One region of the Microbulbifer sp. Q7 genome, then DNA from elsewhere that is predicted to be linked to it. Evidence: predicted binding sites of a transcription regulator. Region 1 holds the regulator's gene; each other region holds the start of a gene.

Region 1 (10,370 bases):
AGACTACCTGCCGGACGTGCACAGCCGCCTGATCATGTACAAGCGGATCGCTAATGCGGAGGACAAGGCGGCCCTGAAAGAGCTGCAGGTGGAGATGATCGACCGGTTCGGACTGCTGCCAGAACCGGTGAAGCACCTGTTCCGCATTACCGAGATCAAGCTGCAGGCCAACCGCATGGGCATTCGCAAACTGGAGGCCTCGGCCACCGGCGGACGCATCGAGTTTTCCGAAAATGCCAAGGTCGATCCGCTGACCCTGGTGAAGATGGTGCAGACCCGCCCCACCACCTACCGATTGCAGGGCGCCAACCAGTTGAACTTTACCCTGGATGAGAGCGGCCCGGAGCAGCGCTTGCAGCAGGTCAATGAGGTTTTGCAACAGCTGTCCCAGTAACCACAACCCCACGGTCGACAAGCGCCGCCAGCGGTGGCGCAGTCGACACATTCGCCAATCAATCAATGTTAATATGGGCGAATTCGTCGCCATCACGCGGCTCGGACAGCCCGGTACCAGACCGGGCGTCCACACCTATGTACATCGGCACAAAGAATAAGCGGTATCAACATGACCCTTAACCACAAGCAGGTCGCAGCTCGCCTGAAACAGCTGACCGGAACGGCTCTCCTTGCCCTGTGCGCTGCAGGCGCGGAGGCGGCGGGCTATGCGGGCACCCAATTCGAGGTTGAAATGGTGGTGTTCAGTCGCGAGAGCGGTATGAGCCAGTCGCGCGAAACCTGGCCCGCGACCCCCCGGCTTGCTTACGACAGCCACTGGGTGGACTTTGACACCCCCTCCAAGGCCGACCCGATGATTCCCGCCCTGCAGCCAGCGCCCAACCAGCTGGACAACAAGGTGGCGGCTTTGGCGCGCAGCGCGGGCTATGAGGTCCTGTTCCACAAGACATGGCGCCAGGTATTACAGACCGAGCGCAATGCCCCGGCCATCCTGATAAACGGTGGCCCGGTGGACGGCAATCACCACCAGCTGGAAGGCAGCGTTACCCTGAGTGTATCCCGCTATCTGCACCTGAGTACGGATCTGTGGCTGAGTGAATGGCTACCAAACGGAAGCGACTCGTCCAGCTACGGTGCAATCGCCCCCATGACCAACACCGACATCCCGGCGCTGGCCGCGCCCGCCGCACCAAAGGGTATTTCTGTCCCTACGCGGCCGCGCGCGCCCGTCGACCGCACCGCTGCCGCGCTGGCCGGTGACGAGCCCATGGACCTGGGCAACCTCGGTGGCGCTACCGCGCAGACTGACGATTATGAATTCAGCACCACCAGCGGTTACAGCACAGCAGCCGATGCCGCGGTATTTCATGGGGAAGACGCCCAGCAAGATGCCGCAGCGGCCGAGCCCGCCGCGAAGTTGGCCGCGCGGGTTGCGGTGCTCAACGAGGAGCGCCGACTGCGCAGCGGCGAGCTCCATTACATTGACCACCCCAAGCTGGGCGTGTTGATCGAGGTGCGGGCCATTGAACAGATCGAAGAGCCGGCAGCGCAGGAAGGCGCCATCGACATCACGCCCTGAGCCTGAAAACGCATTCTCCACAGCGGCCCGCAAGGGCCGTTTTCCGTTGTAAACAGCAATACGTTCAGACACACACTAATAACAATCGGATTCAGCATGATAACGAATGACGCAATTATTCTGGGGATGCTCGCGGCCATCCTCGGCCTGGTGTTTTATACGGCAAGCAGCGAGCAACGCTTCTGGAAGCGTTTCTACCGCTTTGTGCCCGCCCTGTTACTGTGTTATTTCCTGCCTTCCCTGCTCACCACCTTCCACATTATCGACGCGCACAATTCCAATCTTTACTTCGTCGCTTCACGCTATTTGCTGCCGGCCAGCCTGGTACTGCTCACGCTCAGTATCGACCTGAGAGGCATCGTCAATCTTGGCCCAAAAGCGTTGATCATGTTTTTAACCGGTACCGCCGGTATCGTTATTGGTGGGCCACTCGCCCTGCTGATCATGTCTGCGATCGATCCGGGTATGCTCAACGGTAACGGCCCCGATGCCATCTGGCGCGGGATGACCACGGTTGCCGGCAGCTGGATTGGTGGCGGCGCAAACCAGGCGGCAATGAAGGAAATCTTCGATGTCGGCGGCAATGTTTTTTCCGCGATGGTGGCGGTGGATGTCATCGTCGCCAACCTGTGGATGGCGGTGCTGCTGATTATGGCCGGTAATGCGAAGCAGCTTGATGCGCGCCGGGGCGCAGACACCTCCAGCATCAACGCGTTGCGCGAGCGTGTGGAGACCATGCAGCGCAAGCACTCACGCAACCCCAGCCTGCAGGACCTGATGCTGATTGCCGCAGTCGGCTTCGGCATTACCGCCATCGCTCACGCCTGCGCCGACTTCCTGGCCCCGTGGTTCCAAACCCATGCGCCGCACATGGCCCGCTTCAGTTTAACCAGCCCGTTTTTCTGGCTCATTGTTGTGGCAACCACCCTGGGCATTGCCATGGCGTTTACCCCGGCGAAAAAACTGGAGGGCGCAGGCGCGGCGAAAGTCGGGTCGGTATTTATCTATTTCCTGGTGGCCACTATTGGCACCCACATGGATATCACGGCGCTGAAAAACAGCCCGGAGCTGTTTGTGCTCGGCGTGATCTGGATGAGTATCCATGCCGGACTGATACTGCTGGTTTCCAAGCTGATCAAGGCACCCACCTTCTTCATGGCCGTGGGCAGCCAGGCAAACGTGGGCGGTGCCGCTTCCGCGCCGGTGGTGGCCGCCGCCTTCCACCCATCACTGGCACCCGTAGGGGTACTCCTCGCAGTAATGGGGTATGCCCTGGGCACCTATGCGGCATGGTTCTGCGGGCAGCTGTTACGCATCGTTGGCGCCGGCTGACCGATACCGGCAAGAAAGACACAAAAAAAGCCCAGGCGGCTTCGGAATCTACCCGAGCCGCCTGGGCTTTTTAGTTGCCGGTGTCACTCAACTATCGCTGTCATTGCACAAAGCACTTGCTTTGGCTAACGACGCAACCCGCGATATTCCATCGAGGCCGACACGGCCAAAATGTCTACGGAATCGAGTGTGCGATCAATTGCGAATTACTCGCAGGGCACTACATCTTCCGCGAGCAGGCCTTTATCCCCCTGCTGCATTTCAAACTCGACTGCCTGCCCCTCGTTGAGGGTTTTGTAGCCGTCACCGCGGATGCTGCGGTAGTGAACGAAGATATCCTCGGAACCTTCAGCGCAGGTGATAAAGCCATAACCCCGGGCATTGTTAAACCACTTCACTGTACCCGTAACGCGATCACTCATTAAGCCAACCTCATTTATTGTTATTGCGCTCACCCCGGTTGCGGGCAATACGCCTACCCCAATTGCCGAAAGCCACCAGTCGACGGTGGCCTGCAGTCTCGAAGCGCCTGTGCGGTCATCCGCAGAGGTCGTTACCGATTCTTAGATAAAACAGCGCCACTGTCTAGGTTTCCGCGTGAAATTAATGTTACTTGCCGCCTGCGATGCGCAATAAATCACCAAAAATGCAACAAAAGGGTCACATGATTTGACAATGTATGCCGTTGCGGAAAATGTCACTTAACTGTCATTCAGGACCCAGCCGGCACCTCCCGCGCTCCGGCGATTGCCAGCTCCGGCAAATCGGCAATATGCAGGGTGGAGGTCGGGAAGGCACAGGAGGCGCCGTGCTGCTCGATAATCTTCAGAATCTGCAACAGGATATCCTGCTTGATCTCGTGGTAGCGCACCCATTCGGTGGTTTTGGTAAACGTGTAAATAAAGAAGTCGAGCGACGACGGCGCGAAGGAATTGAAATTCACAATCAGCGTCTGATTGGTATCGATTTCCGGGTGCTGCTCAAGCATCGCGCGCACATCTTTCACAATGGGCGCCATCAGGTGTGCGTCGTCGTAGCGGATACCGACCGTTTCGTAGATCCGGCGGTTCAGCATACGCGAGGGGTTTTCAACGGAAATCTGGGTGAAGATCCCGTTGGGAATGTACAGCGGACGCTTGTCAAAGGTGCGAATACGGGTCAGGCGCCAGCCGATGTCCTCTACCGTGCCTTCTATTTCTTGGTCGGGAGAGCGCACCCAGTCGCCCACCTTGAACGGGCGATCCAGGTAGATCATCAGCCCACCAAAAAAGTTGGCCAGCAAATCTTTTGCCGCAAAACCAATCGCCAGGCCGCCGATACCGCCAAACGCCAGCACACCGCTGATGCTGTACCCGAAGTGCTGCATGATCACCATGGCCGCGGTAATGATGATGGAAGCACGCACCAGCTTGCCAACGGCACGCACCGTTGTGGCATCCATCGGCTTGCCCATGAAGCGCGGGTCCGCAAGGTTCGTTTCTACCGCCTTGGCAAACCGCAGGGCAAACCAGGTAATCAGTACAATGAAGCCGATTTCACGCACGGTACCGGCGTAACTGAAAATTTCTGCGCTCGTTGCCTTGCCGGCACGCGCCGCTGCCAGCGACAGCCCCACCAGCCACACCACAATGGATGCGGGTGGGTTGATGGCCCCGCACAGGGCGTCATCCCATGGGTTGACAGTGCGTTCCGCCCTCGCCTGCAAGCGCGCCACAAACAGCGCCAGCATCCACGCCGCAAAGGCGGTGGCGAGAACAATCAGAAAAACTTCAGCAATCCAGAAACGATCTTCCCCCACCAGGGAGCGTATAAACGCCTTAGCCTGCTCCACAAATCACTCCATACGTCGACGATGTTCAAGGTTTATAAGTTTCTGCCGGTTTCTGCCGACTTAACGTTATCTGGCAGAGTCAGCAATACGGCTCATTATTCTGCGCATTTACATCCAGGATGCCAGCCACGCCCGGGTGGCCTGCCAACGGGGTGACTGTTCGAGCGAAGCCCAGTTTTCAATGACCGGCTTACCGCGCATGCGCTCGAGCCGCCGGCTGGATTCTGGGTTTGGTTCGTAACCTTCCAGTGCCGAGAGCACTTCCAGCGCACCCTGCCGGTTGTTGCACACAACCCCCATATCGCAACCTGCCTGCATCGCCGCCCGGATCCTCTCGGCATACCCACCGGCCGCGCCGGCGCCTTCCATGGTGAGATCATCACTGAAGATCACGCCGTCAAAGCCGAGCCGTTTGCGCAGGATCTCCTGCAACCAGAAGCGTGAAAAGCCCACCGGGTTCTCATCCACTTTCGCAAACCGGATATGCGCCGGCATGACCGCTTCCAGTTCTCCAGCGGCAATACTCTCGGCAAATGGTTGACCATCGGCCGCCAGCACCTCTTCCAGCGTGCGATGATCCACCGGCAGCTCTTCGTGACTGTCTTCAAGGACCTGCCCGTGTCCCGGGAAATGCTTGCCGGTGGTGGCCATACCAGCCTCGTGCATGCCCGCCATAAACGGGCGCGCTTTGGCCGCGAGTGCCAGCGGGTCACAGGCGAAACTCCGGTCGCCAACAATACGGCAGAAGTTGTCATCGGCATCCAGCACCGGCGCGAAACTGAAGTCGACACCCACCGCCAGCAACTCGGCCGCAAGCAGCCACCCCACGTCTTTCAGCTGTTGCCTATCCGCCCGCGCACTGAGTGCCTGCATGGACGGTAAACGGGTAAAGGAATCCCGGAAGCGCTGCACCCGCCCGCCTTCCTGGTCCACTGCCAGCAGAATCCCTGGCCGCACACTGCGGATGTCGGCCACCAGCGCCTCCAGCTGCGGACGATCGTGGTAGTTGCGCGCAAAGAAAATCAGTCCGCCAACCTGCGGATGACGCAAGAGTTCACGGTCTTCCGTCGTGAGTTCCGTACCCTCGACATCAATCATCACCGGACCAATCTGATCGGACATGAATTCCAGCTCCCACTCTCAGTCAATGTTGTTGCCGCGAAGTTGTTGCGCCGAAGGCCCGCAGTATCGGGTCCGTTGACTTCCACAAGTCGCAATGAGGGATTATGTATCTTTGGGCTCCGCAGCCGTCAGCATCGCCGCTGCGGCGGGGGCCAGCCGCGCCAGGGTCTCGTCGAGACTGCTCTCGGCACCGAAGTCTTCCCGAAGGATAGCTTCGATTGCGTCGAAGCTCGACAGGGAAAAGATGGTCGCGCCCAGCATGAAATACAGCCGCCAGTAAAAAGTGACCGGATCCACGTGCGGCAAGGTATTGGCGAGCAACCCGGCAAACCGACGGTAGCTGGCCCCGTAGCGGGACACGATGAACCTGCGCAGGTGTCCCTGTGACTGGGTGTAGGCCAGGCCCAGCAGCCCCATAAAACGCTTGGGGTCTCTCCCCTCCTTTGCCAGGCCAGCAAGGGCCACGCTGTACAGGCTGTCGAGCAGGTCATCTACCTGCAATTGCTCCCCCGGGGACGTTTCCAGCTGGGCCTGCCGGCGGCTGAGCTCTTTATCCAGGTTCTCCGTAAACGGGGTCAGAAAGCGCTCGAATACCGCCTGTATCAGTTCCTTTTTCGAACCAAAGTGATAATTCACCGCCGCCAGGTTCACGCCCGCCGTGCTGGTGATGGTCCGCAGTGAGGTCTCGGTAAATCCGCGCTCGGCAAACAGCACCTCGGCGGCATCCAGTATACGGTTGACGGTGTCCAGCTGACTCATGCCCTACTCACAGTTTCAAACTGATAATTAAAACGTTTGTTTAAACCGAGAGACTAGCATAGTCATCCCCGCGCGGCAGCCCACCAGCGCTCACTGGTCGACACAGAAAGATCGCCACGGGTGAAACCGACCTCTCACCGTCACGCGCCAAGGTAACACTGCATGCCATTTGCGACCTGCCAGTTACCGAGACTCCCGCCTCCACACTAGATTGAGTGCAGAGGCTCTGTTAATCCGAGCCACAACGCATTGACCCGGGAGGGCCACATCATGGCTAGAATTGCTCCTGAAATTGGTAGCTGGTTTGAAAATTTCGACAGTGGGGACTTGTTCGAAGTGGTGGCCGTAGACCATCCGTCCCGCACCATCGAAATCCAGTACCTGGACGGTTCACTGGGGGAAATCGACTTTCAAAGCTGGCCAAGGCTGCCGGTGATTGGCGCCGCGGAACCGGAAAATGCCAATGCCGGTTACGGCATCCTCGCGGAAGAAATGCAGGACGAAGAAGACTCAGGGTTCCGCAGCCCGATTCTTTCGCCGGTGCAGAGCGCCATCGACAGGTTGGAGGGCGACTCGTTTCCAGGGACCGACGATTCCTTCTGATCTCGAAACCGGTGATCGCGAAACCGGCCGCAGGCTTGCAGCCTCCCCCAGCAGATAGTGTCCGCAGACAGGGGCCGTTGAAATACCGATAAATGGGCGATGGATTAACGGGCTTCCCCGTCACACTCGCGGATAAACTCGATTATGATCTGTGCCGCTTCATCGACGGTGTCTACCAGCGTAAACAGGCTCAGATCGTCGGCATCAATACAGCCGCGCGTCAGCACGGTATTGCGCATCCAGTCCACCAGCCCTGCCCAATATTGTTTCCCCACCAGAACAATGGGGAAGCGCCGGACCTTGCGCGTTTGCACCAGCGTAAGTGCCTCAAATAACTCATCCAGGGTGCCATAGCCGCCGGGCATGGCAATAAAACCCATCGCGTGTTTGACGAACATAAATTTACGCACAAAAAAATAGCGAAAATTCAGGTTGATATCGAGATAGGCATTGGGCAGTTGTTCGTGCGGCAACTCGATGCTCAACCCGATGGATTCCCCAGACTGGCAAAACGCACCGCGATTGCAGGCCTCCATAATTCCCGGCCCACCGCCGGTTATCACCGGCACCCCTTCACGGGCCAGCAACTCCCCAAGGCGTAGGCCCTCCTGATATTCTGCGGCTTCTTCGGGAAACCGCGCACTCCCGAACACGGTCACCGCACCCTTGAGGGTAATCAGCCGCTCGATGCCATCCACGAGTTCAGACTGAATACGCAGCACTCGCCATGCTTCGGGCATTTTTGCATCCAGCATATGCCTGCTCCTTATCCGTATGCCTGGCGAAGCGCATGGGCAATGTCAGCGATACACACCAAACCCCATACACCAAACCCGCTTACAGTCTAGCAGTTCCCGCAATCCACCCGGCGTTTGCGGCTTCAGCAAATCTGTATATAATCACAGCAACTGTATAAAAATACAGACCCCGGGAAATCGGGATGGAAGATCTCGAATAACAGGAACTGCCCATGACAAACCTCACTGCCCGCCAGGCCCAGGTACTTGCGCTGATCAAAACGTACCTGGACGACACCGGTTACCCCCCCACCCGCGCGGAAATTGCCCAGGAACTCGGCTTCCGCTCCCCCAATGCGGCGGAAGAACACCTGAAGGCGCTCGCGCGCAAGGGTGCCATCGAGATGGTCGCCGGCGCCTCCCGTGGTATCCGTATCCCCGACCACCACACCGGCCTTCCCATTGTCGGCCGTGTTGCCGCTGGTAACCCGGTGCTGGCAGAGGAAAATATTGAGGAATATTGTGAGATTCCCGCCGAGTTTTTCCACCCTCCGGCGGATTATCTACTGCGGGTGCACGGTATGAGTATGAAGGATGCGGGTATTCTCGACGGCGACCTGCTGGCGGTGCAGCGGACTGACAACATTCGCAACGGCCAAATCGTGGTGGCGCGAATCGAGGACGAAGTGACAGTGAAACGATTCAAGCGCCGCGGTAACCAGGCGACGGTTCAGCTGTTGCCGGAGAACGAAGACTTCAATGTAATTGAAGTTGACATGCGTGATCGCAACTTTGCCATTGAGGGGTTGGCTGTGGGTGTTATCCGGCAAAACCCGGTTTGATAAACGTGCAGCGCACTACGGCAAACGCCGACGCATAAAAAAACAGGGCCTTGGCCCTGTTTTTTTATGCGTCCGAATCAACCGGCATCAATGGATCGTGTGCTCGGTCAAATCCACGTCCTCTTCTTCAAAAGGCTCTGGCTCCAGGGCATTGATTTCCTGTACCGCTTCGATACCTGCCTCCAGCATGGCGCGCGCAATGGTCACTTTGTGCTCACGCAGAAAATCGAGGCTCTCGGCAGAAAAATGGATACGCACCAACGGATCATCTTTGTGACCAGCACGCCGCAGCGCCACATCACCATTGGACAACTCGATGATTTCGTAGGTCTCAGAAGACATTCATCTCTCCACTTATCTTCCCGGGAAGCGCCTGCCACCAGCCGGCGCGATTTTTGGCAGTGTATCACAGGGAGGGGTGATTAATCAGAGGACAGACCCGAATCCAGCTCGGGTGGGCTTACCACTCCTGCCCGTGGGCCCGCTGGCGCACTACCAGCTCGTTCAGCGCGCGCAGCCACTTCATCAGCAGATCCCGGCTCAGGGGCTCAGGGGCTGCTCGGTCAAGCTGCTGCACAGGGATCAGGGTCTGCACGCCCGCGGCGCCTTCAGACTGAGCCGCTTCCGTACCTGCCGGCCGCCACAGGGCCTCCCAGGCGGCCTGCATGCCCTGAAACCAGCTTTCCGGGTTTTCCGACAGGCTCACCAGCTCATTGACTTCGGCGCTGAACTTACCGCGCGCTGACACCAGTTGCGCCAGTGCCTGCGCAGTATCCGGCTCGGCCCCGGCTCGGAACCCCAGCTGGAGCTGCTGCCCCTGCTCCGCAAGAAATGCTTTGTAGGCCCGCCACAGCTGCATCAGCGCCGCTTCCTGCAAAGCACTTTCCAGCAGCGCCTGCTGACTGTCTGCCGCCTCACCCGGGACGGGGGCCTGGAGGATCAGCTGGGCTTTGCGCAGTGCTGACGCAACGCTACCGGTATAGGGATTACTCAACCTGCATACTCCCTATTTCTCCCTGTTTCTTACAACGACCTGCTGAGCAGAGTAACCGGCCAATTACTTGGCCGGGGATTTTTTAGTGGTGGCCTTTTTCTTGGCTGGTGCCTTTTTAGCGGCCGCTTTTTTAGCCGGTGCTTTTTTCGCCGCAGCTTTCTTCTTGGCGGGTGCTTTCTTCGCCGGCGCGTCTACCTGCCATTTGCCATCGCGATAGAAGGCCTTCCAGCCGGTGGCCTTACCCTCTTCCTCGCTCTGGACATACTGCTCCTGAGTCTTGCGGCTGAACCGCACCACCGTGTCGCGGCCTTCGTTGTCTTCCGTGGGCGCCGAAAACAGGAAGCTGTATTTCGGGTCGATCTCGTCCTTGTGTGGCAGCAGTTCCTTCACCAGCGGGGCGCGTGTCTCACGGTTTTTCGGGAACTGGCTGGCCGCCAGAAACAGACCGGAGGCACCGTCACGCAGAATGTAGGTATCGTCCACTTTTTCGCAGGGCAGCTCCGGCATGGGTACCGGATCCATTTTGGGCGGTGCCGGCTGGCCGCTCTTCAGTAGCTTGCGGGTGTTCTTGCAGGTCTCGCTGGTACAGCCGAAGTACTTGCCGAAACGGCCGGAC
Region 2 (10,370 bases), 410 kb from region 1:
CCCGGCGCGCCCTATGGCCTGAAAATGGCCTGTGGCGAGAACCCCAAGCGGGTCTATGGCGGCAAGGGCAGTGCGCCCTCAACGCGCATGGGCAACGTGGCCGGTTATCGCCAGGCCTGGATTGAAGCCTCCGCCTATCGCGACAAGTGGGATAACTACGAGAAAAATGGCGGGGAAGAGCCGGACCGCAACCTGCAGATGGAGACCCTGGCAGGCGTGCTGAACGGCGATATCCTGGTACACAACCACTGCTACCGCGGTGAAGAAATGGCCATCATGATGGATGTGGCGGAGGAGTTCGGATTTCAGATTTCCACCTTCCACCACGCGGTAGAGGCGTACAAGGTCGCTGACTTGCTGGCAGAGAACAACGTTTGTGCAGCCATGTGGGCGGACTGGTGGGGCTTCAAGCACGAAGCGTTTGATATGACCGAAGCCAATATTGCCATTGTTGACCAGGCCAAGGCCTGCGCATTGATCCATTCGGATTCTGCGGTGGGTATCCAGCACCTCAACGAGGAAACTGCCAAGGCGATGGTGGCAGGCCAGCGCGCCGGTTTCCATATCGAGCCGCGCCACGCCGCGGTCTGGATGACCCTGAATCCGGCCAAGTCCCTCGGTATTGACGACGTCACCGGCAGCCTGGAAAAAGGCAAGATGGCGGACGTGGTGGTGTGGTCTGGCAATCCGTTCAGCGTCTACAGCAAAGCCGAAAAAGTTTTTATTGATGGCAATTTGATGTACGACCGCGATAACCCCGAACGACAGCCGCACAGTGATTTTGAGTTGGGGATTCTGGATGCCGAGGGTGAGCGTCTGCCAGAAGGAGGAGAGCGCTAATGAAAATGAAACAGTTGCTGAAGATGGGTGTGCTGGCCTCTGTATTTTTCACGGCGCCAGTGGCGTTGGCGGAAACACTGCTGATCAAGGGCGCAAAGGTCATCACTCTGAGTGATCAGGGCACCCTGCAAATCGGGGATGTACTGGTCAAAGATGGCCGCATTGCGCAGATTGCCGATGATCTCGGCACTATGACGGCAGACCTGGTGATTGATGGCCGCGGCAAAGTGGTCACCCCGGGCCTTATCGCACCGAATAGCGAACTGGGGCTTACGGAAATCGGGGCGGCGGCGTCGACCAATGATGGCGCGATTGAAGACAGCTCTATCGGTGCCGGTTTCAATCCGGTAGTCGCCTTCAACCCGCACTCCACGTTAATTCCGTTCAACCGCGCCGGTGGCGTTACGCGCGCCGTGGTGGTACCCAATAGCCAGCAGAAGATTTTTGCCGGTCAGGGTTTTGGCATAAAGCTCACCGGGGATTTTGACAGTGTGACGGATCGGGCACTGCTGCAAAAAATCTATTACGGTGAATACGGCGCTTCCCTGGCCGGCGGTAGCCGTGCGCGCGCATACGCGCAGATTCAGGCCGCGTTGGGACAGGCAAAGGAATACGCGGACAACCGCGATGCCGTTCGCCGCGGCGAGTGGCGAGACCTCGATTTCTCCATTGCCGATCTTGAGTCCCTGCAGCCGCTGCTCAGCGGCGAGCAATCTCTGCTGGTGAATGCCAACCGGGCTAGCGATATCCTGCAACTGCTGGCGCTGGCAAAGCAGTTCGATCTGAAGCTGATTATTGAGGGCGCTTCGGAAGGCTGGATGGTCGCGGAGCAACTGGCCGCCGCGCGGGTTCCGGTGGTCATTGACGCAATGAGCAATACGCCCACCGCGTTTGAGAAGCTCGGCGCGCGCCTGGATAACGCCGCACTGTTGCAAAAGGCGGGCGTGACCGTAGTAATTGGCGGACCCGGCTATGCCGGTACCCACAACAGCTACCTCTCGCGCCAGGGCGCCGGCAATGCCGTGGCGTACGGACTGCCTTTTGAAGAGGGCGTGCGTGCGATTACGGCAAATGTTGCCCAGGTGTTTGGCCTTGAGGGTGGTGTGCTGGCGCCGGGGGGTGCGGCGGAGTTGGTGCTGTGGAGCGGCGATCCACTGGAAGTGACCAGCTTTGCGGAGCTCGTTGTAATCGACGGAAAACCGCAATCTCTGGAAAACCGTTCAACGCGCTTGCGCGATCGGTATCTGCACCCCGGTGCCGGTACTGGACACGGCTACAAGAAGTAATAAAAACCAACAAATAGGAGTAAACCCCTGAGATGATGAGTTTACAAGTGACGGCGCTCTATGCGGGCCTGTGTGCGCTGCTGGTGATCGCCCTGGCATTCAAGGTGGTGGCCTTTCGTCGCGGCAAGAAAGTGGGTCTGGGTACCGGTGGCGATAAAGAGGGGCAGATCGTTGTTCGCACCCATGCCAACGCGATTGAATATATTCCGCTGGCGCTGATTTTGATGCTGATTGCGGAGATCAATGGCCTTTCTCACCTGTGGCTGCATTGCCTGGGTGGGGCCCTGGTTCTGGGGCGGCTCCTGCACGCGATCGGCTTGATTGCCGGGCGGGGCGGCTATCATCCCGGCCGCTTTATTGGCACCTCACTGACCTGGCTGGTGATTATCATTCTGGCGGTAATCAATATCGCCGCTGCGTTCTAACCACTTCTCATAAAAAAAGCCCGGCAAGCCGGGCAGAGTACAGGGGTGGAAAAGAGTACAGGGGTGGAAATCTGGGGCTCGTTCCGCGCAGCCGGGTGGGGAATCCGGCTGCGCGGGCGGCCATTGCTTGTTTACATTACTGGTTGGCTGCCAGCGGGGTAACGTTTTCGCTGTCTGCCTGCTCGTCCGATTGCTCTTCTTCCAGCAGCGCTTCCGGTTTGCCTTTGCAGGCCTTGGCCAGTACGTCCCGGCGCTTGGCCAGCATCAGGCCGATTTCTTCACAGGCTTCTTCGGAAACACCATCAACATTGCGCTCAATCAGCGCGGTAATGTTGGCGGCCAGTTCCAGCATCTTGTCGTGTTCTTCGGCGTCTTTCTTGTTGTCGAACATGGCTCCGTCTCTATCACATTTCCAAACCGCTACTACCGCCATAAGGGCCTCCTGTTGTCTTATACAGTGATTCCGGACTGATGCCGGGCAATAACCGTGTGTTGTTTGACTTGGATGAATATACAGTATCTGTATGGGTATCCAGTGTCAACCGCTCAATGCGGTCATCCACTGGTGTGTTAAAACCCGCCACCATTATCCAGCCATTCCTGTTCTTGTGCAGAATTTTTCCGCCCGAGTGCCGCATTTCGATGGGGGTAGCGCCCAAATTGATCAATTACCCGCCGGTGCGCGACGGCAAAGCGGTAGTAATCTTCGGCCGCTTTTGCCGCTTCCTCGCTCACCCCGGGGCGGTCCGCGGGGAAGTCGTGCCGCAACTGGTCGAAGTAGGCCACCGACTGGGCCTGCACCTCGGCCAGCTCGGAGTGCTCCAGGGGCATTCCTACAAAGGCGCGCTGATGCAGCGCTAACTGGCGTTGCTGGTTGCTGCGGATCATGGCCTGGCTGATCTCCAGCGCTACAGCATCGCCGGCAAATGCCCGGGCGGTGCCGCGAAACACATTGCGGGTGAACTGGTCGCACACGAGGATCATCGCCAGCCGGCCCTCGGTGGAGTCGGTCCAGTGCCCGAGTGCGCCCGCTAGCGCGGCGTCAATGGCACTGCCAAACCGGTTGAGGATTTCGGCGTCGAATTCGTCACTACGCTGGAACCAGTGTGCGCGCTGATGTGCTGGCGGGTCGCGCTGGAGTTCGTCACTGCCAAACCAGAACTCGAGGACCGAGGTAGGTGTGGCGGTGGTGCTGTGTTGAGGCGTGGTGGCTGGGGTGTGTGAAGTCATAGGTATCCCGTTTGCGTGATAAAGTGGCTGCGGGGGGTTACAAGACCGTTTCCCTGATTATTTTTGCATCTGCTTTGCATCCAAAGCGGATCGCCGCTGCGTCCATCAGGAGAAGGGTAAAGCCCGGCCGTGTGACAGCAGTGCGGCAGGCCTGTCTGGTAGAAGGTACTGCAGATGGCCGCCCGGATACAGGGTGGCCAAATTATGTACAAGCTGCTGTCGCACAGACCCTGGGCCCGAGGTGGGCCTTTTCAGCCGGTCAGATTAGTAAGAGCGAGATAACATCAATGAGAGCGAATGAATTAACTACGCGTAACCGACAGCCTCGCTGGGCGTGCGCCTTTGTGGCGGCCCTGGCAATGGGTGCTTCCGGCAGCTTGCTGGCACAGGACGATGAGGCGGTAGCCCCGCAGCCGCCGCAACCCCCGGCGCCGGTGGTTGCGCCTGAGGCACCGGCGAAGTCGGCAGAAAACAAGGTGTCTAAACAGGTGCGGATCCTGCGCCAGGAAGACGGCAGCCTGCGGATCCACGCCCGCGACGAAAATGGCGAGAGCGCCGACGTGCAGATCGATCTGGGCGAGGAGTTTGGTGGCGCGGTTACCCGCCGTATCTACGAGAAACTCGAAGAGAAAGGGATTCTCGATGAGAAGGGGCTGGTGGTCGAAGAGGCGCTCAATTCGGTGCCGCGCAATATCAGTATCGGTATCAACGCGGATATGGAGCGTGCCGAGCGCATCCGCGCCGAAGTGGAGCGCGCCCGGGCCGAGCACGGTGAGTATCGGGAGCGCCACGTAGAGCGTAGCCGCGGTCCGGATATGGAGTGGTTGATCGGTATTGTCGCGATCGTCGCGCTCTTTGGTACCCCGATCATGATCGTGTGGTTGGTGACCCGCAACAGCTACCGCAAGAAGCAGCTGCTGATGGACAACATCAATCGCATGGTCGCGGAAGGGCGTGATATTCCGCCGGAGCTGTTGGACGCTATGGAAGGCGAGCGTGCCGCCAGCACCAAAGACCGCGGTTTCACCCTGATGGCGGTGGGCGCTGCCATCTTCATCTGGTTGACGGTCGCTTCGGGTATTGGGGCTGGCAGCCTGGGTCTGATACCACTGTTTATCGGGGTCGCCCGGTATTGGAACTGGAAACTCGATCACCAGCAGGCCGGTTAAGGATTACCACCCATGGACCTCAATGATGAGGATCTGATCAGGCGCGTCGTCGAAGACGGGGACCAGCGGGCTTATGCCCAGCTGGTTCGTCGCTATCAGTCACAGCTGCGATTCTCGCTCCGCCAGCTGTGCAATGGCGATCAGGGTCTTGCCGACGACATGGCGCAGGAGGCCTTCATCAAGGCCTACAAGGCGCTGCCGGCGTTTCGTGGGGATGCGCGCTTCAGCACATGGCTGTACCGCATCGCCTACAATCTGGTCATGAGTCACAAGCGCAAAAATACGCCCGAGGTGGATCAGGAGGCGGTGGACCGCGCCCAGGCCCAGGAAAGTGTCGAAGAAGCACAGCAACTGGGCATGGCCAGAGACCTGAATTCGGCAATGGGGGAATTGAGTGACGCCCAGCGACAGGCGGTGCATCTGTGTATGCAGCGCGGCTTTTCCCACGAGGAAGCGGCCACAATTATGAAATTGCCGCTGGGCACGGTAAAATCCCACGTTAATCGCGCAAGGGCCAAATTGCAGTCGTTACTGCAGGCCTGGCGGGAGGAGGTAGTCAGTGGCTGATTCAAGAAATTCCACAAGTGATACAGCAGGTATTCCAGGTATGGTAATCAAAGGCGGTGTTGTGCACTCTGAGTCCGGTGTTATCGGTGGTGACTCGCCAGATTTTGACACCTGGCTTTCTCAGCAGCTGCAGTTCAACGAGCCTCACCTGGACGATGACGGCTTCTGTGAGCGCGTGATGGTGGATCTGCCGCCCGTGCCGGCGAAGCGTTCCGAGCGTCGTGCCACGCGTTACCAGTATGCGGCGGTGATCGCGGCATCCGCTATCGTCTGCTGGCAGTTCCCGTTGCAGGAAGCGCTGGCTGCCATGGCCGAGCAGAGCATTAGCCTGTATAGCTTGGTAGGGCTGGGTATTCTCAGCTCCGTGGCGGCCATGACCGGCGGTATCGTAGCCGCGCGTCGATAGTCTCGCGTCGATAGTCTCGCGTCGATAGTCTCGCCGCCTTTTTGTGCCTTTCCTGACCCGGCTGGGTTGGCATTTCGCCGGCCCAGCCCGTGTCCCTTCCCTGACACCGTCTTCTTTCCCCGCCCGCCGTGCCGCTCTCTTGGCGCGGTATCAGCGCTGGTATTGCCCCAGTTGGATCTCCCCCCGCTTGGATACCCGAATCGCGGGTAGCAGCGATGCCTTCAGCCCCAGCTTGGCCTCCAGTTCATAGGGCACGGTATTGCCCTGCAACCGGATCAGTTCCGCCGCCGCCATAAAAGACCCCATAAGGTTCGCAGACGCATCCACGCTGATGGCTTGCTGCCCGTACGCCGGCACTACCGGCAGGGTATTGGAGGTGCCGGTCACGACCTTGTGCCCGGCCAGCTTAAGCGTGTAGTAGAGGCCGGAGAGCGCGAGGTCCGTGTTGTTGGGGTTGAATACACGCAGGTGGATACGAAAGCGCAGGTTGCCACTGCGATCGCCGGGCAAGGGTTCCAGCGCGGTAAGTTGCACATCCGGTTTTTCAAAGCCCGGTGACAGGGTGGCGCAGCCGGTCAGTGCCAGGACGGGAGCCAGGAAAGGGATCAGGAGCGCACAGAGCGCGTAGCGGCGGAGTGAGCGGATCAAGCGGGTCACCTTGTTCAGCGGTCGTCGAGGGCCGGTTTGGCGTGTCGTTAAAAACCAAGTCTAGCGGAATCGCATTCCGGTGCTATCCATTCTTGGCGAGTTGGCATTCCCTGCCCAGACTGGTGGGTAGACACCGGTAGTGACAGTGGGTTCAACGCTGGGATGGGGTGCTCAGTGGCAGCACCTGGGCCGCGCGATAGGGCAGAGGGGGCGGACTATACTCAGTGCGCGAGTTGGCCCCGCAGCATGGGCCGGGCGAGAGCAAAGGAGTGTCTTGTGGAATTTACAGAGCTTCAGCCTGACTTGAAGCAGTGGATGCAGCAGGCCGTGGAGCGCGGCCAGTGTCAGGCGAATGTGATGGATGCACTGCTGAAAGCCGGGTACCAACCCTCCATCGAGCGTGCTGTTGAGCAATGTATTGCGGCCTATTCAGCTGGCGGCAATGTGGCTGCAGGTTCGGGTGCCCAGCCTGATGCTGGCACTACTGCAGTCACCCCGCCTCAGGCTGCGACAGAGGAGGAATATGACGGCAGTCGCTTTTGCTTGTTTCATCCGCAAAAGAACCTGTACGACCTCGGGGACCAGCAGGTGGAAGTTCTGCTGGCGATGCAGCGACCGAATGTGGTGCTGTTTGGCAATTTGCTGTCCGAGAGTGAGTGCGATGCGCTGATTGAGCTATCACGCCCCAGGCTCAAGCGCTCACGGGTAGTGAATTCAGAAAGCGGCACCTTCGATCTCGGTGACGTAAGAACCAGCTCTGGCACCTATTTTGAGTCGCGCGCTACCCCTTTGATCGCCGCCATTGAGGCCCGTATCGAGCGTTTGCTGGGTGTGCCGGAGAGTCGTGGTGAGCCAATACAGGTGTTGCACTACCAGGAGGGGGCAGAGTATCGGCCCCACTTTGATTTCTTTAACCCCCAGAAACCCGGTAATCAGAAAGTACTGGCGCGTGGCGGCCAGCGTGTGGGCACTCTGGTGATGTACCTGAACAACGTGGAGGCCGGCGGTTCTACGGTGTTCCCCAAAGTATCCCTGGATGTGATGCCCAAAAAAGGGTGCGGCCTGTTCTTTTCGTTTGCCAATGATGAAGGAGAGCTTGACCGCCTGACGCTGCATGGTGGCAGTCCGGTGATTGCGGGGGAGAAATGGATCGCCACCCGGTGGCTGCGCCTCCACGATTACCGGGTAAGCGATGCCTAGCTGGCCGCTGCAAGCGAATCCGCTGGGCCAGAATAATCAGGACGGCGCGGATAAGGCCAAGGAGCTTGCCGATGCCCTGGAGCTGGCAAAGGTAGAACCCTCCTCTCTGTCCCACGTGGTCGATACGGTGATGGCCTCCCTTGATGGCATCTGGGAAGGCTTCCTTGCACACATCCCTTTTTTCATCGCCAGTGTTTTGATGCTGGTGCTGACATGGATTATCGCCACCTTCGTGGGAAAGGCCGCCCGTCGTTTCGCGCGGAAAACCACGCGCAAACCGTCGCTTCAGGATTTACTGGTTCGCCTGACACGCATCTTCATCTGGGTGCTGGGAGTGCTTATCACCGCGATGGTACTGTTTCCCGGCCTCACACCGGCCAAGGCCCTCGGCGGGCTCGGGCTGCTGTCGGTGGCGGTGGGGTTTGCCTTCAGAGATATTTTTGAGAATTTCTTCGCCGGGATACTGATTTTATGGCGGTTTCCGTTTGAAGCCGGTGATGTGATCAAGTGTGAAGGCGTGGAGGGCAGGGTAGAAGCGGTAGAGGTGCGCAACACCGCTATTCGCCGAACCACCGGAGAGCTGGTGATCGTGCCCAATCTGTTTTTGTTTAAAAATCCCTGTGAGATTCTCACGGACCGAAACAAGCGGCGTATTACCATTATTGCCGGCATCGCCTATGGTGAGGATGTCTCTACCGCAGTGGAGGTGATCAAGGCCGCCGTCGGCGAATGTGAAACCGTCAAAGAGGATGAGCCGATACAGATATTCCCTCAGGGGTTCGGCGACAGCAGTGTTGATATTGAGGTCACCTGGTGGGCCGGGTCTACCCCCTTCGAGGAGCGTCGCTCACGTGGGGAAGTGGTAACGGCCGTGAAACGTGCGTTGGATGAGGCCGGTATTGAGATTCCGTTCCCCTACCGGACGCTGACCTTCAAGGAGCCCCTGACATTGTCGGGCGAGGTGCCAGGGACTCCTGAACGAGAGCGGTAGCGGCGGGTGTGCCGTTAAACCGTACTATCTGGCTGATTTTCCGGGCGCGCCTGTTCAAATGCCGGTAGCGCGGCGCAGGCGTTGGCAATTTTCGCAATGCGAGGGTACTGGTCCAGCGCCACGCCGAACCGTTCGGCATTGTAGATCTGCGGAATCAGGCAGCACTCGAACAGGCCCGGTGCATCGCCGTTGGCAAAGATGTCTCCCTGTCCATCCAGCTGCGTTTCCAGCGCCGCGAAGCCACCATCGATCCAGTGGCGAATCCACATAACCTTCTGTTCATCACTGGCGCCCAGTTCGGACTGGATGTATTTCAGCACACGCAGGTTCTGTACGGGTTGGATGTCGCAGGCCACGTTGTAGGCCAGCGCCCGCACCCGGGCGCGCGCCAACGGATCACTTGGCAGCAGGGCGGGTTGGGGGTGTTGCTCGTCGAGCCATTCCATAATCGCCAGGGATTGGGTCAGCACGTGCCCGCTGTCGATCAGTGCCGGTACCAGCCCTTGCGGGTTCAGGCTGCGGTAGTGGGGTTCTTTTTGCTCTCCCTTGAGCAGATTTACCGGATGGTAATCGTATTCCAGTCCCTTCAGGTTGAGCGCAATGCGCACGCGATAGCTGGCGGAAGAGCGAAAATAACCGTGGAGTTCCATATTTATTGCATCCTGTGCGGTTCGGGGCGCAAATTGTTTGCGTCAGTGGTCGCGCGGCCTGACAAAATCCACGTCAGGCACCGTATAATGTGCTGCCAATTTTTCTGAGTGGGTGACCAGCTTGCTCAGGCTGGTTCGATGCGTGGTCACTGGAGTTCTTCACATCTCCCTTCCTTTCCGGAGTTGGCGACCCGGCCATCGTGCTGGCAAAAAATCCTGCGGCAGTGGTTACATTTGAAACCAATTTTAGTTACATTTAAAAACTGGTACAACCCATTCCCCGCCCAGTGCAAAGAGTGCAAAGAGGGCAGGCGAATGAAAAGCAGGCAACAAAACCGCGATGACAATTGATAACACCACTAGCGACAAGACTGAGCTTTCCGACCCTATGGATGCGGTGCGCCCGGACGATCTGCGTCTGGAGAAGTTCCTGCCTTATCGTCTTTCTGTTTTGTCCAACCGGGTAAGCAACGCGATTGCGGATGCCTACAGCGCGCGTTTCGACCTCACCATTCCCGCCTGGCGTGTCATGGCCATTTTAGGCCGTTTCCCGAACCTGTCCGCTGCGGATCTGGTCGAGCAAACGGCGATGGACAAGGTGGCAATCAGCCGTGCGGTGTCGATTCTGATCAAAAACGATTACATCACCCGCAGCGAAGACCTCGCGGATCGCCGTCGCCAGGTGCTCAATCTTTCGGATCTGGGCCGGGACGTGTACGAACGTATTGTGCCGCTGGCGCAACAGTATGAGAACGACCTGATGGGCTCGCTGTCGGCGGACGAGCGCAACCAGCTCGACAGTATTATTGAAAAGCTGATGGCGCGCGCGCAGGACTGGGCCAATCGCGGCCTGATCGACTGATCTCCGGTTCATCTGCCATTCTTATCCCATCTTTCTGACTTGACCATTCACTGCTCGATGCGTTGTGAGCGCATCGGCGCGAATTACCAGGAGTTT
Region 3 (10,370 bases), on a different contig from region 1:
CCCCGGACGGGGCAAACGGATCACTGACGGTTCACCAGGATGCGGCGATCTCCCGCCTGCAACTGGCGCCTGGCGAAACCATCGATCTCACCGCCGACAAGGGCGTGGGCTACCTGCACCTGATTGACGGCGGTGTCGGTGTGAACGATGGCGAGCTCGCCGCCGGTGACGGACTGGGGGTGATGGAAGAAACCCTGCAACTGACAGCGGACGCAGAAGGTGTCAGCGCCCTCTGGTTCGACCTGCCGCGCACGCCGGGCTAGACCATGCTGGACAGCCAATGACCGTCATCAGTAGCAGCCCCCTGTTCTGGGGGCTTGCCCTGTTGGGCGTGGTGCTCACCGGCATTTCCAAATCCGGCTTTGCCGGCGGCGCCGGCGTGGTCGCGGTGCCGCTGTTGGCGCTGGTGCTGCCGGTGGAAACCGCAGTGGCGTTAATGCTGCCGATCCTGCTGATCATGGATGGACGCACCATTGCCTATTACTGGCAGCACCGTAATGCCCAGGAACTGAAAAAACTGCTGCCCGCGGCGGTGCTCGGCATTGCGCTGGGTGGCTGGCTGCTGGCCTGGGTATCGCCGTTTGCGCTCACCCTGTCACTGGGGGTGTTGAGCCTGTTGTTCGCCTTCTGGCAGAAGCTGGCACCGCTGGCCGCGCGACTGCCCGGCAGTGCCTGGCTGTGGGGCTCTACAGCGGGGCTTACCAGTACCCTGATTCACGCCGGCGGCCCGCCGCTGAATATGTACCTGATCGGGCGCGGGTTGCCCAAGCTCACCTGGCTGGCCACGGCGGGGGTGGTATTCGGGGTGATGAACCTGGTCAAACTGGTGCCCTACACCCTCGCGGGTTTGTGGAGCCGGGAATTGCTGGTGACCGCGCTGGTGCTATCGCCGGTGGCCTACCTTGGTGTTTACCTCGGCTATCGTGTGCAGCGACTCCTTGATGAACGCGCGTTCCTGCGCATCTGCCGCTGGCTGCTGGCGTTATCCGGTGCGGCGCTGCTGTTCAAGGCGCTGGCCTAACCCAAGTCCAATCCCAACTCCCGGCAGCGGTTGCATTGTCACACCGGCTGCCCATGCAGGGCGCGCCCGAGCAAATCAAAGTACCGGCGAAATGCCCCGTTGATCCGTGCCCGGTGCGCACCGCTGGGGTAGAGCCCCAGCTTGGCCTCCTCTGTAGCCTTGGTGCCCGCCACCAGAAAGTTATTCGCAATACTCGCATCCTGTACAAATGCCTCGAAGGCGCGCGCGCACATTTCGGCGGGCTCCGCGTAGTAGAGGCAACCGTTGGCCGCATCTGCGGCTTTGGATGCGCGAAACAGGTCGCTGGGGTTTTCCCCGCTTTCATCCAGCATGATCGCGCGGAAGCAGGCGAACAGTGCATCGTTGATGGGGTGCGGCACCGGGGTGGCATCGCGCAACCAGGCCTCGGAGGCAAAGCGCTTGCCGGATGCATCACTGAAGGCCTTGTCCGCGAGGTAATGGTCCAGTGCGTGAAACCACTCGTGGGCGATGGAACCGGGGCCGGCATTCTTGGCCAGGGCAAAGGTGCGCGTCGCCGGCTCGTAATGGGCGGAGACACCGGGGCGGCCGCCGGTGCCGTACTGGAAAGCGAGGGTACCGCGCAGGGAGACCAGCAACTCCGGCCCCTGCAGTATCGTCATCAGGTCGACCAGCGCATCGTAAAACAGGCCCGCCGCGCGCGCTTTTTCCGCTTCGGTCACCCAGCGGCCGATGGCAATGGAGCGAAAATCAAAACGCTTGCGCACATCGTTGAAGGTGACGTTTTGCTGCGGTCGCTGTTGCGGGCTGCGGCGGTAAAAGGTGCGGTCTAAACCCATGGCGTTTGCGATTTACCCATTCCAGAAATGATCGAGGGCGGCGGAAAGTGCGTGGCCATTATTGCAGGTCTGCGGGTGCCAGTGCTGCGGATACAGCGCGCGGTAAAACGGATCGGCAAAACGGTTGTCGGCCAGGATGACCACGCCGCGGTCGCTCTCGCTGCGGATTACCCGGCCGGCGGTTTGCAGCACGCGGGTCAGGCCCGGGTAGCGGTAGGCCGCATCGAAACCGTTTTCGCCCCGCTGTTCGCAGGCCGCGCGCAGCAGTTCCTGTTCTTCGTTGACCTGCGGCAGGCCCACACCCACCACAATGGTGCCCACCAGCTGTTCGCCCACGTAATCCACGCCCTCGCCGAACACGCCTCCCATGATGGCAAATCCCAGACTGCGGCGGCCACTCTGGAAGTTGTCCAGAAAAGCGCTGCGCTGCGAATCGGAACTGCCGGAAGCCTGCTGCACCAGCGGAATTTCCGGGTACTGCGCGGCAAAGCGCTCGGCCACCTGCTGTAAAAAGCGGTAGGAGGGGAAGAACACCAGGTAGTTGCCCGGGCGGCTGCGATAGGTGCGCGCAATCATTTCCACCAGGGTGTCACTGGCCCGTTGGCGGGCGCGGTAGCGGGTGTCTACAAACGGGCACACAAACAGCCCCAGTTGCTCGGCCGCAAACGGCGAGGGCAGGGCGAGATACGGCGCCTCCGCCTGCAGCCCCAGTTGCCGAACCACATGGCCCGGCGGGCGCAGGGTGGCAGAGAACGCGATGACGCTGTGAAACAGCGCGTAGGCCTGTTGCAGGTAGTCGGCGGCACTCAGGCACAGCAGTTCAATTTCCTGCTCCCGCCAGCGGCTGTCGCGATTTGGCAGGTGTTGCGCACGGGTAATACAGCGGTGGTGCTCTGCCGCCAGCTGCTCCACAGTCTGGTAGCGGAACAGGGCCCGCAGCCAGTCGACAATGGCTTCCGGTGGTGCCTGCGACTGCTCCCACAACTGGCTCACCACCAGCAATACCTTGTGCACCGCCGCGCTCACCTTGTGGGGCGCGCCATCGGCGAGCGCGGTGATCCACAGTTCGGTTGTTTTTCCGTTTTCTCTTGCGACTCTTTTCTCGTCTACTTTTTCAATCTTTTCTGGCTTGCCCGGCGGCGCGGCCTGCTGCCCCGATTCCCGCCGCTGCTCTACCCAGCTATCCAGTGCGCGCACCAACGACTGAATAGCGCGCTGCAGCGCGGGGTGGGAACCCTTGCAGGCGGCGGCAGCACGGCGGCTATCCGCGCGGCTGAGTTTCGCGCTGAACATGGCCCGCGCGCGGTCGCTGAGGTTGTGCGCTTCGTCGATCAGCAGCGCGCGTTGCAGGCGCGCGTCGCGCAGGCCGTGCATTTGCACCAGCGGATCGAACACGTAGTTGAAGTCGCACACCACCAGGTCTGCCCAAGGCAACATCTGCAGCGACAGCGCAAACGGGCACAGCTGCAGGCGGTCCGCCTCTTCGGCAATCACCTCCGGCGTCAGCAGCGGGCGCCCCAGCAGGGCGCGGCGCGCTTCCGGCAACCGGTCGAAGAAGCCGCGGGTACGCGGGCAGATACCCGCATCGTCGCGGCTGCACAGGCCAAGATTGCAGGCACAGGTTTTGTCCCGCGCCTGCAGTTCCAGTACCGACAGGGTCAGCCCGCCGGCGTGCAGCCGCGCGGCGGTTTCCCGTACCACCTGGCGGCCGGAATTTTTCGCGGTGAGATACATCAGCTGGTCGAGGGTTGTTTCCCCCACGGCCTTGATCGCCGGGAACAGGGTGCTGATGGTTTTGCCGATACCGGTGGGAGCCTCCACCAGCAGTTCACCGCCATCGCGCAGGCAGCGGTAGGCCGCCACCGCCAGTGCGCGCTGGCCCGCCCGGTATTCCGCAAACGGAAAGGCCAGTGCGCGCGCGGAGGCGCGCACCGCCTGTCGGTGGGCCTGCCAGCGCCGGTGCCACTGCAGGTAGGTGGAAAGCGCGGTTCGGGCGAAGGTTTCCAGCTCGTGCCAGCGGAACTCGCGGGATTCGGGGTAGGTCTTTTTTTCCTTCAGGTTGTGCCACAGCATCTGCAGCGCCAGCGGCGTGTCGGCGGAGAACTGCTGTTGCAGCCCGTAGCAGAAACCGTAAATTTTCAGCTGTGCCCAGTGCAGGTCGCGGGCGGATTCCGCCAGTTTGTGCGGCGGCACATAGGTGGTTTTTATCTCGTCCAGCTGCGCCGCGCGGTGCAGGTCCGGCTGGGGGTGCAGGATATCCACCCGGCCGCTGAGTACCACGGTTTGGCCGTCCTGCTCCACGGTTTCCTGCAGGCGGTATTCCGCTTCACTGCCCGCGGGGCGTTTTTTCTGCAGTCGCTGGTGCGCGCGTATCCCCTCTTGTGCGGTGGGCCCGCCGGAGGGCTCGCCCACCAGGTCCCCGCTGCGGCAGGCGAAGGCCACCAGCTCGCCCACGGAAAGTTGCAGCGTGGTGTCGAGCGCGGTTTGTTCTTGTGCTTCTGCTGGAGACTCACTCACGGCGTTGCCCACTCCACATGCAAAACCCGGTGTGGGATCTGGTGCGTGGCAAAGTAGGCCAGCCAGCGCTGCTGGTTTTGCTGCAGGCGATCACCGGGGCCTTTGACTTCCACCAGTTCGTAGCTGCCCGCCGCGGGGAACCGGATCAGGTCCGGCAGGCCGTTGCGGTGATGGGCGATATCACCCAGCAGGCGGCGGAACAGCGCCAGCCAGTGTTCCGTGGGTATACGCTCCAGCGCCAGCGTCAGCAGGGATTCTGGCAAGGCTTCCCAGGCCACCAGCGGATTGGCAATGCCGTGCTTTTCGTGAAAGTGCTGCCAAACCCAGCGGTTCAGGTTTCCCCGCGCCAGTTCTGCCAGGCGGCCCTCAAGTGCGGCGCTGCGCTGTGGATAAAAATCGGGGGTGCGGAAGTCGCTCGGCGCTACCTGAAAGGGATTGAAGAAAGCCCCCGGCACCGGCGCGAACAGAATGTCCCAGATCGCGAGACCCAGTACCCCGTTAAACAGGGTGTTTTCCACGTAGAAGCAGTGATCGTCCGAGGCGCTTGGCGCAAGGTGTTCCGCGGCGAGCAGTTCTACCCGCGCCCCGGTAGGGGGCAGCGCGACGGTGTCCGTTGGCGGTTTGTGTCGGCGCGGTGCCGGCCAGGTATCACCGTCGCCGATTTTCTTCGCGGTGCGGTGCCCGAAATTCCGTGCAAACGCGCGTTCCGCCTCGTTGTGCGGGTTGGCGATGATCTCCGCACACAGGGCCAGCGCGGCCGCGGGTTCACCACGGGCCACCGCGATCCGCGCTTGCCGCTCCCGCGCCGGCGGGCGGCTACACAGGCGGTACAGCGCATCGGCGTCATCCAGTGCATCGAGCCGCTCCAGTTGTCGCGCCAGGGTCAGGCGTAGCCGGTCCAGGCGTCGGTGCAGGGTGCGGTCGCCGTCGATACCGGCGGGGAGCTGCGCCGCCAGTGCATTGATCGCGGGCGCATCGGCGGCCAGCGCGCACTCGGCTTCTGCCAGGCAGTCGTAATAACGCAGGTGCTGTTCGATCTGCGCGCGGTCCTTAAACGGCAGCTGTTCCCGCTCGAGCGGGTAGCGTTCATAGCGGAACAGTCCCAGGTCCCGCAGCACATAGTCGGTCAGGTCCTGGTTCAGGTTGCCAAAAAACAGCAGCTTGAAGGTTTCGAAGTGCGCCGCCGCCTGCACCGCCACCAGCGGTTCGTCCACTGTCAGGGCGTTTTGAATGGGCGCCGCCTGCTGCGCGAGCAGCGCCTGTTCCACGGCCGGGCGTTTCAGGGTTTTGGGCAGCGGCTCGGGGCTGCTGGCGAGCAGTTCGTGCTTGGTAAACAGCGGCAGGATTTCGGCCAGTGCCAGCGACGGGTTGCGCTGCAACAGGCCGCTGATCACCAGTTCTTCCACCGCCGCGGGCAGATCGCTGATCTCCCCGTAAGCCAGCTTGTGTTGCCGGAACAGCGCGCCGGCGGAGGAGGGCACGCCCTTGCGCGATAGCAGGCGCACGTAAAGACGCTGGCTGTTGGTCGTCAGCGCCCGGAACTGACGGTAGAACTGCCGTTCGTCGTCGCTCAGCAGCGCTTCATAACGCGCCACCACAAAGTCCACCAGCGCGTGGAAGTTGCTGAGGTAGTAGTCCGGTGCCAGTTCGACGGGATCGGCCATGGGGGAATTCAGATATCTGGGAGTGTGCTCAAGCGGTGGGCGGCATTATCGCCCAGTGCTGTATGGTTATACAGCACTCGCGCAACGTGAACAAACCGGCGACCGACCGGCGGGACATATCCGGTCCGCTGGTGTTGGGTGCCCCGCTACCGTTACCCTGCAAAAAACACAGTACATCTGGAAGGAAGTCTTCATGCAGCAAACCCGGCAAGTCTGGCGCACGCAAAAGGCGGGCGCTATCAGTAACCTGAAGCTGGTCGATGAGCCGCTCGGGCCGCTGTCCGGTGCGCATATTCGTGTGGCGGTAAAGTCCGTGGGATTGAACTTCGCGGATATCTTCGCGCTCACCGGACTCTACTCCGCAACCCCGCAGGGCAGTTTTATTCCCGGGCTGGAATTTGCCGGTGTAGTCACCGCTCTCGGCGAAGGTGCCGTTACCGATTTGCAGGTGGGGGATCGGGTCTACGGCTGCACCCGTTTCGGCGGTTATGCCACGGTGGTGGATGTGCCGCCGCAACACTGCCGGAAAATCCCCGCACACTGGGGCTTCGCCGAAGGCGCCGCCTTTCCCGCGCAGAGCCTCACCGCTTACTACGCCCTTGCCACACTTGGGGCGGTAAAGCCCGGGCAGGTGGTGCTGATCCAGAGCGCCGCCGGCGGCGTCGGCTTGCAGGCCATGCGTATGGCCGCGCAGATGGGGGCCATCCCCATCGGCACCGTCAGCGCCCAAAGCAAGCGCGCGTTTCTCGCCGAGCAGGGGTTTTCCGAAGTCATCCTACGTGGCAACGATTTTGCCGAACAACTACACACACAACTGAACGGGCGACCGCTACACGCGGTACTCGATGGCATCGGCGGCGCAATCCAGAAGCAGTCCTTCGCCGCCCTGGCACCCACCGGGCGGCTGGTGGTATTCGGTGCGGCCGAATTCACTCCCGGCGACAAACCCAACTGGCTCAAGGCGGCCTGGCTGTACCTAAAACGCCCACGTTACGACGTGATGGACATGATCAGCAGCAATAAATCCGTGCTCGCCTTCAACCTCATCTGGCTGTGGCAGGAGCAGGCCCTGTTCGAGGAATTACTGGATGGCTGCGCTGGGCTGGGCCTGCCGGCTCCGCATGTGGGGTGTGAGTTTCCGTTTGCCCGCGCCCACGAGGCCATCGAACATCTGCGCAGTGGTGCTTCAGTGGGCAAGGTGGTGCTGACGATCGAGCACTGAGCCAGTTCACCAGCGGCAGGTCGCCCTCTGGATCTTGCCGCGTCTGCTGCCGCAAATTTAACCGCCACAGCCATGTCGACGGCACCACTGGCCCGCTGCGGGATATCCAGTAGATATGCACAGGTCTATCCCGCGAAACTGTGGGGAACCTGGTTGTGGATAACTGTATGCACAGGTTTTCGTTTTCTTGGTGGCAAGGCGCAGGCCGCTGGCCGGGAAATTCTGGCGCTTAAGCGGACACCGGCACCGGCGAGTGGCGCCATAGTGAGCTGTCAAAGGCTAGCGCAAGGTGCGGCTGCATCCGCGCAGCCATCTGCAATTGGCCTAAACAAATAACACGCATTGATCGCTCAGCAAAAGGATTCGGACCATGACGGAAAGCACAACACAGTCGCGCGGCCAGTGCCCGGTTGCCCACGGTGCCCTCACGAACAGCGGCGCATCGGTAATGGGCTGGTGGCCGAAGGCACTGAATCTGGACATATTGCACCAGCACGACCGCAAGCCGAATCCGATGGGCGCCGACTTCAATTACCGGGAAGCGGTCAAAACGCTGGATTACGCGGCACTCAAAAAAGACCTGCACGCGCTGATGACCGACAGCCAGGCGTGGTGGCCGGCGGATTGGGGCCACTATGGCGGCCTGATGATTCGGATGACCTGGCATGCGGCCGGGTCCTATCGCATTGCCGATGGGCGTGGTGGCGCGGGAACCGGCAACCTGCGTTTCGCGCCACTGAATTCCTGGCCCGACAATGGCAACCTGGACAAGGCCCGCCGGCTGCTGTGGCCGATCAAGAAAAAATATGGCAACAAGTTGAGCTGGGCAGACCTGATAGCCTATGCCGGCACCATCGCCTACGAATCCATGGGTCTGAAAACCTTCGGCTTTGGCTTTGGACGGGAGGATATCTGGCACCCGGAAATCGACACCTACTGGGGTTCGGAAAAAGAGTGGCTGGCGCCTACTGGTAGTGAGGGCAGCCGCTATTCCGGCGAGCGCGACCTGGAAAACCCGCTGGCGGCGGTAATGATGGGGCTGATCTACGTGAACCCGGAGGGCGTGGACGGCAACCCGGACCCAATCAAGACCGCCCACGATGTGCGTGTCACATTCTCCCGCATGGCCATGGACGATGAAGAAACCGTGGCTCTCACTGCCGGCGGCCACACCGTGGGCAAAACCCACGGCAATGGTGATGCTGCGCTGCTCGGCCCGGAACCGGAAGCGGGTGAGCTGGAAGACCAGGGCTTTGGCTGGCTCAACAAGAGCAAGCGCGGTGTCGGGCGCGATGCGGTCACCAGTGGCCTGGAAGGTGCCTGGACCACCCATCCCACGCAGTGGGATAACGGCTACTTCGAGATGCTGCTCAACCACGAGTGGGAGCCGAAGAAAAGCCCGGCCGGTGCCTGGCAGTGGGAGCCGGTGGACATCCGGGAGGAAGACAAGCCGGTAGACGTCGAAGACCCCTCGATACGCACCACGCCGATCATGACCGACGCCGATATGGCGATGAAGATGGACCCGGAATACCGCAAAATTTCCGAGAAATTCTACAAAGACCCGGCCGCGCTCGCAGACGCCTTTGCCCGCGCCTGGTTCAAACTCACCCATCGCGACATGGGCCCGAAAGCGCGCTATATCGGCCCGGATGTGCCTCAGGAAGACCTGATCTGGCAGGACCCGGTACCCGCCGGCAGTACCGGCTATGACGTCGATGCGGTAAAAGCCAAGATCGCCGCCAGTGGCCTGAGCATTGCGGAAATGGTGGCCACCGCCTGGGACAGTGCGCGCACTTATCGCGGCTCGGACAAGCGCGGCGGTGCAAATGGTGCGCGCATTCGCCTGGCGCCGCAAAAAGACTGGCTTGGCAACGAGCCGGAGCGCCTTTCTAAAGTCTTGTCAGTGCTGGAACCCATCGCTGCGGAAAGTGGTGCGAGTTTGGCGGATACCATCGTGCTGGCCGGCAACCTCGGGGTAGAGCAGGCAGCCAGGGCGGCAGGTGTTGCGATCACCGTGCCTTTCTCCCCCGGCCGCGGCGATGCCACCGACGCGATGACCGACGCGGAGGCCTTTGAGGTGCTGGAGCCACTGCACGATGGCTATCGCAACTGGCTGAAGAAAGACTATGTGGTTCAAGCGGAAGAAATGTTGCTGGATCGCACCCAGCTACTGGGCCTTACCGCACCGGAAATGACCGTACTGGTGGGCGGCATGCGCGTGCTCGACACCAATTACGGCGGCACCGCCCACGGTGTCTTCACGGACCGCAAGGGCCAGCTGACCAATGATTTCTTTGTGAACCTGACAGACATGGGGAATACCTGGAAGCCGGTTGGCAAAAACCTTTACGAAATTCGCGACCGCAACACGGATCAGGTGAAGTGGACCGCAACGCGGGTGGATCTGGTATTTGGCTCCAACTCCATACTTCGCGCTTATGCCGAGGTATATGCACAGGACGACAGCCGGGAAAAATTCGTAGAGGATTTTGTGGCAGCCTGGGCGAAGGTCATGGATGCGGACCGGTTTGACCTGCGTGCATGAGATGGTGGGTGAAACGGACCGAGTCTATGGATGAATTCTGCAAAAAACAGGGAATGTAAGATGCGGACCAGTAAAGTGCGTTGCGACTGTCACGCGGTGGAAGTCACCATCACGGGCGACCCGAAAGTACATGCTTTCTGCCACTGTGAGGATTGCCGCGAGTTGTTACAGGTACCTTACCACTCGATTATTGCTTGGGAGCCTGAGAAGGTTGAGATCGCGCAGGGGCAGGAAAATGTGGTCGAGTACCAGCATCCCAGCAAGAGAATGAAGCGGGTATTTTGCAAACGCTGCGGTGATGTGCTGTACAACACCAATGCCATGGGGTGGAAGTTGGTGTCGCAATTGTTATTTCGGAAATGTAATCCCGGTGAGTTGCCTACGGCATTTCAATCCAATGCACATTTTTTCTATGATCGGCGTATTGTGGAAATCGATGATGAACTTCCCAAGAGGGAATAGCGGCAAAAATGACCCTGTGCTATGGCAAGTTTTTCCGGGTAGCCTCTCTACTGTCCGCAATACGTTCTGCGTGACTACCTGAATGGCCAGGACTCACGCAGAACCTATTTGGCATTGC

The links. Region 1 encodes LexA, which represses DNA repair genes until DNA is damaged. Its sites were predicted from a motif close to ACTGTNTNTANANACAGT; they were not measured.
Region 2: the regulator LexA is predicted to act here: its motif matches at 2,993-3,010, upstream of AU182_RS11050 (YebG family protein).
Region 3: the regulator LexA is predicted to act here: its motif matches at 6,078-6,095, upstream of AU182_RS01120 (VRR-NUC domain-containing protein).

The regions. Positions count from the first base shown of each region.
Region 1 is NZ_LROY01000002.1:872,637-883,006, reverse strand. It holds gene mfd (transcription-repair coupling factor) at 1-394, shown strand, start outside; gene AU182_RS09330 (CsiV family protein) at 566-1,534, shown strand; gene AU182_RS09325 (DUF819 domain-containing protein) at 1,631-2,866, shown strand; gene AU182_RS09320 (cold-shock protein) at 3,073-3,288, opposite strand; gene AU182_RS09315 (mechanosensitive ion channel family protein) at 3,579-4,697, opposite strand; gene nagZ (beta-N-acetylhexosaminidase) at 4,806-5,819, opposite strand; gene AU182_RS09305 (TetR/AcrR family transcriptional regulator) at 5,922-6,578, opposite strand; gene AU182_RS09300 (DUF6763 family protein) at 6,849-7,181, shown strand; gene AU182_RS09295 (TIGR00730 family Rossman fold protein) at 7,286-7,936, opposite strand; gene lexA (transcriptional repressor LexA) at 8,152-8,760, shown strand; gene AU182_RS09285 (hypothetical protein) at 8,848-9,102, opposite strand; gene AU182_RS09280 (DUF6586 family protein) at 9,221-9,754, opposite strand; gene topA (type I DNA topoisomerase) at 9,818-10,370, opposite strand, start outside.
Region 2 is NZ_LROY01000002.1:1,281,406-1,291,775, reverse strand. It holds gene AU182_RS11065 (amidohydrolase) at 1-840, shown strand, start outside; gene AU182_RS11060 (amidohydrolase family protein) at 840-2,126, shown strand; gene AU182_RS11055 (MAPEG family protein) at 2,159-2,551, shown strand; gene AU182_RS11050 (YebG family protein) at 2,688-2,984, opposite strand; gene AU182_RS11045 (DUF924 family protein) at 3,122-3,781, opposite strand; gene AU182_RS11040 (DUF6249 domain-containing protein) at 4,126-4,950, shown strand; gene AU182_RS11035 (sigma-70 family RNA polymerase sigma factor) at 4,963-5,517, shown strand; gene AU182_RS11030 (hypothetical protein) at 5,558-5,923, shown strand; gene AU182_RS11025 (LEA type 2 family protein) at 6,074-6,571, opposite strand; gene AU182_RS11020 (2OG-Fe(II) oxygenase) at 6,848-7,771, shown strand; gene AU182_RS11015 (mechanosensitive ion channel family protein) at 7,764-8,762, shown strand; gene maiA (maleylacetoacetate isomerase) at 8,777-9,412, opposite strand; gene AU182_RS11005 (MarR family winged helix-turn-helix transcriptional regulator) at 9,753-10,274, shown strand.
Region 3 is NZ_LROY01000001.1:287,654-298,023, reverse strand. It holds gene AU182_RS01140 (pirin family protein) at 1-263, shown strand, start outside; gene AU182_RS01135 (sulfite exporter TauE/SafE family protein) at 281-1,021, shown strand; gene AU182_RS01130 (CLCA_X family protein) at 1,060-1,839, opposite strand; gene AU182_RS01125 (ATP-dependent DNA helicase) at 1,852-4,356, opposite strand; gene AU182_RS01120 (VRR-NUC domain-containing protein) at 4,353-6,020, opposite strand; gene AU182_RS01115 (zinc-binding dehydrogenase) at 6,214-7,242, shown strand; gene katG (catalase/peroxidase HPI) at 7,613-9,790, shown strand; gene AU182_RS01105 (GFA family protein) at 9,851-10,252, shown strand.